One region of the Kineococcus terrestris genome, then DNA from elsewhere that is predicted to be linked to it. Evidence: riboswitches for the same ligand, from Rfam matches in the RefSeq annotation. Region 1 holds a riboswitch; each other region holds the start of a gene.
What was found. Region 1 has a riboswitch for S-adenosylmethionine ahead of AB8M62_RS08435 (sulfurtransferase). Riboswitches for the same ligand answer to the same signal wherever they lie in the genome.
Positions count from the first base shown of each region.

Region 2: linked by a shared signal. The riboswitch ahead of AB8M62_RS17590 (ABC transporter ATP-binding protein) and the one ahead of AB8M62_RS08435 (sulfurtransferase) in region 1 are both predicted to bind S-adenosylmethionine.
Region 3: linked by a shared signal. The riboswitch ahead of AB8M62_RS04695 (putative leader peptide) and the one ahead of AB8M62_RS08435 (sulfurtransferase) in region 1 are both predicted to bind S-adenosylmethionine.

Region 1 covers NZ_JBEUEI010000011.1:11,321-14,579, forward strand. Annotated here, with positions in the region: gene AB8M62_RS08425 (methionine ABC transporter ATP-binding protein) at 1-352, shown strand, start outside; gene AB8M62_RS08430 (methionine ABC transporter permease) at 354-1,013, shown strand; SAM riboswitch class I at 1,091-1,185, shown strand; gene AB8M62_RS08435 (sulfurtransferase) at 1,374-2,291, shown strand; gene AB8M62_RS08440 (class I SAM-dependent methyltransferase) at 2,288-2,869, shown strand; gene AB8M62_RS08445 (class I SAM-dependent methyltransferase) at 2,866-3,259, shown strand, end outside.
Region 2 covers NZ_JBEUEI010000038.1:5,234-8,492, reverse strand. Annotated here, with positions in the region: gene AB8M62_RS17595 (aliphatic sulfonate ABC transporter substrate-binding protein) at 1-828, opposite strand, end outside; gene AB8M62_RS17590 (ABC transporter ATP-binding protein) at 915-1,670, opposite strand; SAM riboswitch class I at 1,798-1,896, opposite strand; gene AB8M62_RS17585 (hypothetical protein) at 2,018-2,284, opposite strand; gene AB8M62_RS17580 (MBL fold metallo-hydrolase) at 2,400-3,259, opposite strand, start outside.
Region 3 covers NZ_JBEUEI010000005.1:28,255-31,513, reverse strand. Annotated here, with positions in the region: gene AB8M62_RS04700 (O-acetylhomoserine aminocarboxypropyltransferase/cysteine synthase family protein) at 1-1,332, opposite strand, end outside; gene AB8M62_RS04695 (putative leader peptide) at 1,379-1,474, opposite strand; SAM riboswitch class I at 1,480-1,569, opposite strand; gene AB8M62_RS04690 (hypothetical protein) at 1,701-2,156, shown strand; gene AB8M62_RS04685 (MarR family winged helix-turn-helix transcriptional regulator) at 2,153-2,464, shown strand; gene AB8M62_RS04680 (FMN-dependent NADH-azoreductase) at 2,487-3,119, opposite strand; gene AB8M62_RS04675 (baeRF2 domain-containing protein) at 3,176-3,259, opposite strand, start outside.

The sequences.
Region 1 (3,259 bases):
CGGCGACGTGTACGACGTGTTCACCTCCCCGACCTCGGCGGCCGCCAAGCGGTTCGTCCGCAGCGCCCTGCACGACCGGCCCGACGCCGACGTGCTGGAGCGCCTGCGCGCCAACCACCCGGGCCGGCTGGTGTCCGTGCAGATCACCGAGGAGCCGGGGCTGCTGGCGCGCGTGGACGGCGTCCTGCGCGACGCGGGCGTGAGCGCCGAGCTCGTGCACGGCGGCATCGGGGAGATCCGCGAGCGGCGCATCGGTTCCCTCACGTACGAGCTGACCGGCCCGCCCGGTGCCGCGGACGCGGCCGTGGCCGCCCTGCGCGGCGCCGGCGTGCGCGTCGACGAGGAGGAGTGACGTGGACGGTTTCCTCGCGACGCTGGACGTCTACCGGACCGCCATCTGGGAGACGCTGTTCATCACGCTCGTCTCGATGGTGTTCTCCGGCGTGCTGGGCCTGGGCATCGGCCTGACCCTGTACGCCACCCGCCCGGGCAACCTGCTGGGCAACCGCGCGGTGTTCGCCGTGGTGGGCCTGCTGGTGAACGTGGTGCGGCCCATCCCGTTCGTCATCTTCCTGGCCGCCGTCGCCCCCCTCTCGCGGTTGGCCGTCGGCACAACCGTGGGCAACAACGCCGTGACCTTCGCGATCTCCCTGGCGGCCGCGTTCGCCGTGGCGCGCATCGTCGAGCAGAGCCTCGTCTCGGTGGACCCGGGCGTCGTGGAGGCGGCCCGCGCCGCGGGCGGCTCGCGGCTGGGGATCCTGTTCACGGTCCTCGTGCCGGAGGGCCTCGGCCCGCTGATCCTGGGCTACACGTTCATCTACGTCGGCATCGTCGACATGTCCGCGCAGGCCGCCCTCATCGGCGGCGGCGGGCTGGGCAACTACGCCATCACGTACGGCTCCCAGCGCTACGACTGGGGCGTCGTCTACGTCACGGTCGCCACGATCATCGTGATCGTGCAGGTGGGGCAGCTGATCGGCAACCGCCTGGCGCGCTCCGTCCTGCGCCGCTAGGACCCCGCGGCCGGTCCCCCGCGGGACCGGCCGCGGGCGTTGACAACCCGCACCGCGGCCCGCCACGCTGGGCCCGCACACCATCCAGAGCGGCTGAGAGACCTGGCTCGACGACGCCGCAGCAACCCCCCTCCCCGGAGGGCGTGGGTGCTCCCGCCAGGGCCGATGGAGAGGGCCCACGCTCATGCACGACGACCGCGCCCGCTGGCGCGCCACCACGCTCCGGTCCTGGTCGCGCCGCCACGTCGACCTGTGCCGGCGCACCTCGGCGGCCTGTCGCCCCGGACCGCCGACCGGCCACGGCCGGTGCGGCACCCCGCGACGCGACCACCCGACCACCCCAGCGCACCGGAGCCGACCATGACCAGCACCACCCCCGCCGCCACGTCCACCGGGTCCCTGCCCGCCGACACGTCCGAGCCGAAGTTCGAGCGGTACGCGCACCCCGAGCGCCTGGTGAGCACCACCTGGCTCGCCGAGAACCTCGGCCGCGAGGGCCTCGTCGTCGTCGAGAGCGACGAGGACGTCCTGCTGTACGAGACCGGCCACGTCCCCGGCGCCGTGAAGGTGGACTGGCACACCGAGCTCAACGACCCCGTCACCCGCGACTACCTCGACGGGGAGGGGTTCGCGCGCCTGCTGTCCGCCAAGGGGATCCGCCGCACCGACACCGTCGTGTTCTACGGCGACAAGAGCAACTGGTGGGCCGCGTACGCGCTGTGGGTGTTCACCCTGTTCGGCCACGAGGACGTGCGCCTGCTGGACGGCGGCCGCGCCAAGTGGCAGGCCGAGGGCCGCGAGCTGACCACCGAGGTGCCGCAGCCCGAGCCGGCCGACTACCCCGTCGTCGAGCGCGACGACCGCACCGCGCGGGCGTTCCTGCCCGAGGTGCGCGAGCACATCGGCGGCGCGCTGATCGACGTGCGCTCCCCGCAGGAGTACTCGGGCGAGCGCACCCACATGCCCGACTACCCGCAGGAGGGCACCGTGCGCGGCGGGCACGTCCCCGGCGCGGCCAGCGTGCCGTGGGCGCGCGCGGCCGCCGAGGACGGCACGTTCAAGGACCGCGCCGCGCTGGAGGAGATCTACCTGGGCGAGGCCGGCCTGGACGCCGACGCCCCGACCATCACCTACTGCCGCATCGGCGAGCGCTCCAGCCACACCTGGTTCGTGCTCACCCACCTGCTGGGCCTGCGCGACGTCCGCAACTACGACGGCAGCTGGACGGAGTGGGGCAACGCGGTCCGCGTGCCCGTCGCCGTCGGCCCGGAGAGGTGACGGGGACGGCCCACGACGTGTCGGGGCCGGTGGCCGCGCTCGTGCGCGCCGCCGGCCCCGACCTCGGGCCGGCCCCCTGGCGCGTCCTGGACGCCGGCGGCGGCGAGGGCCGCGACGCGGTCGTCCTCGCCGCCCTCGGGCACGAGGTGACGGTGCTGGACCGCCTGCCGGCGGCCCTGGAGCAGGCCCGCACCGCCGCGGCGCTGGCCGGGGTCGCCGACCGGGTCCGCACCGTGGCCGCCGACCTCGACGACCTCGCGGCGCTGGCGGCCCTGACCCGCCACCGCGCCGGCGGGTCGGGCTCCTTCGACGTCGTCTGCTGCCACGACGTGCTGCACCTGCGCGGCAGCGTCGCGCGCGCCGAGGCCGACGTCGCCGCGCTGACCAGCTCCCTGCGCCCCGGCGGCCACCTGTCGCTGGCGGTGCCGCCGCCGCCCGGGCCCTCGAGTGCCTCGGCGGGCCACCTGCACCTGGCCGCCGACCTGCTGGCGGCCGCCGTGGTCGCCGCCGGCGGTGCGGTGGTGCACCGGGCCGTGGACGGCGACGGGAACCTCCACCTCGTCGGCAGGCGGCGGTGAGCGAGCCGCCGCACCCGGAGGAGGCCGCGGTCGCCTGGCGCAGCGCCCCGTGGGGCCGGCTGCGCCACACGCTCGTCGAGCACACCCTGGCCGTCGTCTGCCGCACCGTCTCCGGCCGGCCGCTGCGCGTCCTGGACGTCGGCTGCGGCGACGGCAGCGACGCGGTGGCCCTGGCGCGCACCGGCGCCGAGGTCACGGCCCTGGACTCCGCGCCGCTGGTGCTGGAGCGCGCCCGCGCCGCCGCCCGCCGCGCGGGCGTCGCCGACCGGGTGCGCGCGGTGCAGGCCGACCTCGGGGACGTGGTGGCGCTGACGGCGCTGACCGGCGGCGGGGGCGGCACCTTCGACCTCGTCCTGTGCCACGACGTGCTCCAGCACCGCCCGCACGCCG
Region 2 (3,259 bases), on a different contig from region 1:
CGCCTCGGCGGCGTACAGGGCCTGCAGGTCGGCCGGGTTCTCCAGCGCCCACGCGCGCGCCTGCGCGTACGCGTCGACGACCTGCTGCGCCAGCTCCGGGGACTCCTCGATGAACTGCTCGCGCGCGTTGAGCATCCCGTAGGTGTTGAAGTCGACGTTGCGGTACAGCAGGCGCGAGCCCACCGTCAGCTCCGAGGCCGCCATGTTCGGGTCCAGGCCCGCCCACGCGTCCACGTCGCCGCGCTCCAGCGCCGCGCGGCCGTCCGGGTGCTGCAGGTTGACGATCTCCACGTCGGCGCCCGACAGGCCCGCCTCGGCCAGCGCCTGCTGGAGGAAGAAGTACGGGTCCGTGCCGGTGGTGGCGGCGATCCGCGTCCCGCGCAGACCGGCCACGTCGGTGATCGGGGAGTCCGCGCCGACGACCAGCGCCGTCCACTCCGGCTGGGAGTACACGGCGATCGTCTGCACGGGCGAGCCGTTCGCGCGGGCCTGCAGGACGGCCGAGCCCGCGGTGGAGGCCACGTCGAGGTTGTCGTTGCGCAGGAACTCGTTGGCGCGGTTGCTGCCCAGCGACTGCTCCCACACGACCGTCAGGCCGGCGTCCTCGAGGATCCGCTGCTCGCGCACCACCAGGCTCAGCGGGTTGTAGAGCGCGTAGTCCAGGCGGACGGTGTCGCCGCCGCCGGAACCCGAGCCGGAGCCGGCGCCCTCGGTGGCGACGGCGCCGGTGCTGTCCTCGCCCTGCACGCAGGCGGCGGCACCGAGCGCGACGCCGCCGAGGGCGAGGCCGAGGGCGGTGCGGCGGGCGAGGGGACGGGGGGTGCGCAGCACGGGGTTCCTCCAGGCAGGGACGAGCGGCGGTCCGGGACGGACCGGCGCTGCGGGGGGGGTGGAGCGGTGGTGAGGGGGGCGGGTCAGGCGTGCCGGGGCACGCCGAGGAGCTCCAGGAGCTCCACGCGGTGGGCGGCCAGCTCGGCGTCGCCGCGGTCGCGGGGGCGGGGCGCCGCCACGCGCAGGTCGCGCACCACGCGGGCGCCCTCGGCACCCTCGGGGGTGCCGAGCACGAGGACGCGGTCGGCCAGGTGCAGGGCCTCGTCGACGTCGTGGGTGACGAACAGGGTCGTGGCGCCCGTGCCGCGCTGGACGTCGTCGAGGAGGTCCTGCATCTTCAGCCGGGTCAGCGCGTCCAGCGCCGCGAACGGCTCGTCGAGCAGCAGCACGCCGGGCCGGCGCACCAGGGCGCGCGCCAGCGCCGCGCGCTGGGCCATGCCGCCGGAGACGCGGCGCGGGCGGTGCCCGGCGAAGTCGGCCAGGCCGACGGTCTCGAGCTGGTGGGCGACGCGCTCGCGGCCCTCGGCGCGCGGGGTGCCGCGCGGCAGGCCGAGGGCGACGTTGCCGGCCAGGTCGCGCCAGGGCAGCAGGCGCGGCTCCTGGAAGACGACGGCGCAGCGGTCGCTGACGTCGCGCACCGCCTCACCGCCGACCGCGACCTCGCCCGCGGTGGGCAGGTCCAGGCCGGCGACCAGGCGCAGCAGCGTGGACTTGCCGCTGCCGGAGGCGCCGAGGAGGGCGACGGTGGACCCGGCCTCGACGACGAGGTCGACGTCGGCCAGCACCCGGTGGGTGCCGCGGGCCGTGCCGAAGGAGCGCCCGACCCCGCGCAGGACCACGTCGGCGGGCTGCAGGGCGTCGGCGCGCGCGGTGGTCGCCGCGTCCGTGGGGGCCGTGGCGGCGGTGCGGGGAGCGCGCTCGGGCGCGGTCTCGTGCGCGGTCGCGGGACCAGGGGGCAACTCGGCTCCTCCATCGGTCCTGGCGTGAGCACCGTGCCCGGGCCCGAGGGCCCGGAGGTTGCTGCGGCGTCGTCGAGCCAGGTCTCTCGGCCGCTCTGGATGGTTGCACCATCAAAGGCCGAGGGGGGAGCCGTGTCAAACCAGGGTGCCCCGGGCAGCCGACCGCGGCGCGCGGCGTCACCGGGCGTGAGCGGACGGCGCGCGGACCCCCGCGCCCGGGCCGGGCCTCAGACCGGGCGCGGGTCGGGCATCTGCTCGCCCAGCGGCCGGACGTCGGCGACGGCCCCGCCGTCGCCGTCGCGCAGCCAGCAGCCGACCGCGCGCAGGCCCAGGTCGGCCAGCGCCGCGTCGAGCTGGACCGGCTCGTAGTAGCCGTGCGCGGGCGGGTCGCTCAGCGCCAGCCGCGACAGCACGCGGCCGTCGTCGGTGCTGACCACGAGCGCCCGCTGCTCGTGGTCGAGCAGCGCCGTGAGGAAGGTGAACGCCTGGGCCATGACTCCCCCGTTCCCGTCGGGACCCGGTGTCAGCGGGTGTCCCTGCGACGGTACCCGCGAAGGGCCCGGCGCACGCGCGGATCGGCGGGACCGGTCCGCGTGTCGCCGCGGGGGCTCAGGCCCCGGGGGGCGGGGGTGCCGCGGGGGCGCGGTCGAAAGGCAGGACCTGACCGGGGCGCAGCACGACGGCCCGCACGTCCGAGCGGCGGGCCAGGCGGTCGGCGAAGTGGCGTCCCGGCGCCCACCAGCGGTCGCCCATCGTGCGCCCGAGCGCGACCGGCGCCAGCGTCCCCCAGTGCACCGGCACGGCGAGGGCCGGGCGCACGCGCGCCACGACCCGCGCGGCCTGGCGCGGGTCCAGGTGGTGCTCGCCGAGGGTGTGGCCCCAGCCGCCCACGGGCACGAGCGCCACGTCCGGGCCACCCTCGTGACCCGGGGCCGGGCCGCCGTCCACGGCCACCGCGCGGCGCGCGCGCAGCTGCGCCAGGACGGCGTCCTCCAGGCCGGGGAAGGGGCCGGTGTCGCCCAGCGCCCACACCGTCACGGGCACCCCGTCGGCGCGCGGGACCTCCAGCAGGTGGCCGACGGCGGCCGCGTCGCGGGGCGCGCCGGTCAGCAGGGCCAGGGTGCGGCCGCCGTCGTGGTGGGCGGGCAGCGCGGTGACGGCCACCTCGCGGCGCGAGCCGTCGAAGGCGCGCACGGGCAGGTGGACGGTCTGGCCGGCGCCCGCCTCCACGACGCGGCTGCCGACGGGGCGCAGCCGGTGCCGCAGCCAGCGCGCGGCCCCCGGCGGGGCGACGACCCAGTCCGCGTCCAGCGCGCGCAGCGAGGCGACGTCGCAGTGGTCGTGGTGCAGGTGCGAGACGACGGCGACGTGCGCGCGGGCGGAGTGGTCGGCGGCCGGCACCGGCTGGCGGCGGCGCAGGTGCGCCAGGCCCGCGCGCAGCACCGGGTCGGTGACCACGCGCACCCCCT
Region 3 (3,259 bases), on a different contig from region 1:
CTCGGAACCGGCCACCGCGTTCCGCACCGCGTCCAGCGCCAGGCGCAGGTCCGCCAGCAGGTCCTCCGGCTCCTCCAGCCCGATCGACAGGCGCAGCAGGCCCGGCCAGATGCCGGCGGCCGCGCGCTCGGCCGGGCTGCGGTGCGCGTGCGAGGTCGAGGCCGGGTGCAGGACGAGGGAGCGCACGTCGCCCAGGTGCGACATGCGGGTGAACAGCCGCACGGCGTCGACGAAGGCGCGCGCGCCGGCCTCCCCGCCGGCCACCGTCACGCCGAACACCGACCCGGCGCCGCGCGGCAGGTAGCGCTGCGCGAGCGCGTGGGAGGGGCTGGAGGCCAGGCCGGCGTGGTCGACGGCGACGACCTCCGGCTGCTGCTCCAGCCAGCGCGCCAGCGTCAGCGCGGTGGCCACGTGCCGGGACACCCGCAGCGACAGCGTCTCCAGGCCCTGCTGGAGCAGGAACGCGTTGACGGGCGACAGCGTCGGGCCCAGCCGGGCGGCGACGACCTGCCGCACGTGCTCGGCGTAGGCGCGCGGGCCGTACCGGTCCACCCAGCTGCGCCCGGACGAGCGGTCCACCAGGTGCGGGTAGCGCCCGCCGGCCGCCCAGTCGAAGCCCTCCCCCACCACGACGGCGCCGCCGAGGGCGGCGCCGTGCCCGGCGAGGAACTTGCTGGCCGAGTGCACGACGACGTCCGCGCCGTGCTCCAGCGGGCGCAGCAGGTACGGGGTGGCCAGCGTGTTGTCGACGACGACGGGGATCCCGTGCGCGTGGGCGAGGTCGGCCACCGCGCGCAGGTCGGGCACGTCGTTCTTGGGGTTGGGGATCGACTCCAGGAACACCGCGCGCGTCGTGGGCCGCAGCAGGCGGCGCCAGGCGTCCAGGTCGGTGCCGCCGTCGGCGGCGGTCGGCACGAAGTCGACCGCGACGCCCATCCGCGCGAAGTTCTCGCGGAACAGCCCGCGCGAGCCCTCGTAGACGCTGGCCGCGGACAGCAGGTGGTCGCCGGCGCCGAGCAGGCCCAGCAGGGCGACGGTGACGGCGGCCTGGCCGCTGCCGACGAGCAGCGCGTCGCGCCCGCCCTCCAGGCGGGCGACCCGCCGCTCGACCGCGGTCAGGGTCGGGTTGGCCAGGCGCGAGTAGACGTAGCCGTCGTCGTCACCGGCGAAGCGGGCGCGGGCGTCCTCGAAGTCGCGGAAGACGAACCCGGCGGTCAGGTGGACGGGCGGGATCCGGGCGCCGTGGACGTCGTCGGGCTCGGCACCGGCGTGGACCTGCTCGGTGGCGAAGCCCCACGGGCGCGGAGCGGGCTGGTCGGGGCGTGCGGGCATGACGAGACCTCTCGGGGTGCGCGGCGGGGACGGGACGGGGGCCTGGTCAGGCCCGACAGGTCCCGCCGGCCGTGCGCACGAGGTCGACGTGCCGGCGCCGCGTCAGGGGCGCGCCGGTGGCCGGGGGCGTGGTGCTCTCCACGGTGTCCTCCATCGGTCTTGGCGGAAGCACCGGTCCCCGGGGGGCGGTTGCTGCGGCGTCGTCGAGCCAAGTCTCTCGGCCGCTCTGGATGGGAACGTCCAGGAGACGACGTGGCGTCACCGCTTGTCAACCGCTTCACGCGGACTCACCCGGACGGCGCAGCACCCGGTGGTTTCCACCTGCTCAACGGTTGCCACCGCGGAAAACACCTGCGATGGTTGCCAGCATGGAAAGCATCGACCGCACCCCCGACGCCGCCGAGGCCCGCGCCGCGCTCGCCGACGTCCAGCGGGCCCAGCGCGCCGTGCGCGACACCCCCTGGCCCACGTGGATCTACCCCGTCAACGCGCTGCTGCTCGGGGCCATGGCGGCGACCGCGCTGCTCCGGGACGACCGCAACCCCGTCTTCCTGGCGATCGGCCTCACCGTGCTGGGCGTCAACGTCGCCGCCGGGTACCGGATGGGCACCCCCTGGACCGTGCCCACCAGCCGGCTGTTCGTCGCCCTCGTCCTCGCCTCCGGCGCGTGCGTCCTGGCCGCCCTCGTCGTCGCCGACGCGACCACCGCGGCCTGGCCCGTCCTCGCCCTCGCCGTCGCGGCCGCCGCCTGCTACCTCGTCGCCGGTGTCGTGCACCGCCGCACCACCGGGCGCCCCCGCGCGAGCACGGGCGGGACCGCGTGAGCGCGGCGCTGGACCCCGTCATCCACCCCGCGCACCGCCTGCGCATCTGCGCCCTGCTCGCGGCCGGCACCACGCTGGAGCTGTCGGTGGTCAAGGAGCACCTCGACCTCAGCCCGTCGGCGCTGAGCAAGCAGGTCGCCGCCCTCGTCGAGGCCGGGTACGTCGGCCAGAGCCGGCACGGCGGCGACTCGCGGCGGGTCTGGCTGTCCCTGACCCGCCGGGGCCAGCGGGCCTACCGCGACCACGTCGCCGCGCTGCAGGAGATCGTCGCCGCGAGCGCGGTCGACGTCCCCGCCGAGCCGCGCTGACGCCGCCGGCCCGGCGGCCGCCTCAGAGGGTCGCGCCCAGCTCCGCCAGGCGCTCGCGGGCCGCCGCGAACTCCCCGTCGCTGCGCTCGGCGTGGGCGGCCAGGTCCGGCACCCGGTGGGCCAGCGTGATGCTCGTCTGCACCACCTCCACGTCCATCCCGAACGCCTCGCCCAGGATGATCCGCAGGACGGGCACGCCGTGGTCCCACGTCTCGGTGGGCGTGCCCGCGTCGTAGACGGCGCCGCGGCTGCTGACCACGACGGCCCTGCGGCCCGCCAGCGGCTGCGTGCCCGCCCCCGTCAGCAGGCCCGGCACGTGGACGTTGTCCAACCAGACCTTCAGCGTCGAGGGGACCGTGTAGTTGTACAGCGGCGCCCCCACCAGCAGGACGTCCGCGGCCAGCAGCTCCTCGACGATCGTGCGCTGCAGCGCCTCGGCGTCCGCGGGGACCTGCGCGCCCGGGCGGCGGTCCGCCGGCGTCCAGTGCAGCTCGGAGTCCGCCAGGTGCGGCAGCGGGTCGCGGTGCAGGTCCCGGTACGTCGTCGTGAACCCCTCCCCGCGCGCCGCCCAGGCGCGGGCGAACTCCGCGGTCAGCGCCCGCGAGCGCGAGGAGGTCAGGTCGGCGGAGGAGTCGAGGTGCAGCAGGTGCGGCATGCGCGCACGCTACCGACCGCCCCCGCCCCCTCCGCCGGGGCGCTCGGCCCGCCCGCTCAGCCGGCCGTCGACGGGTCGGCGTAGCGCAGGACCGCGCCGACGCCGCCGTCCATGACCGGGCGCTCGGCGACCAGCTCGAT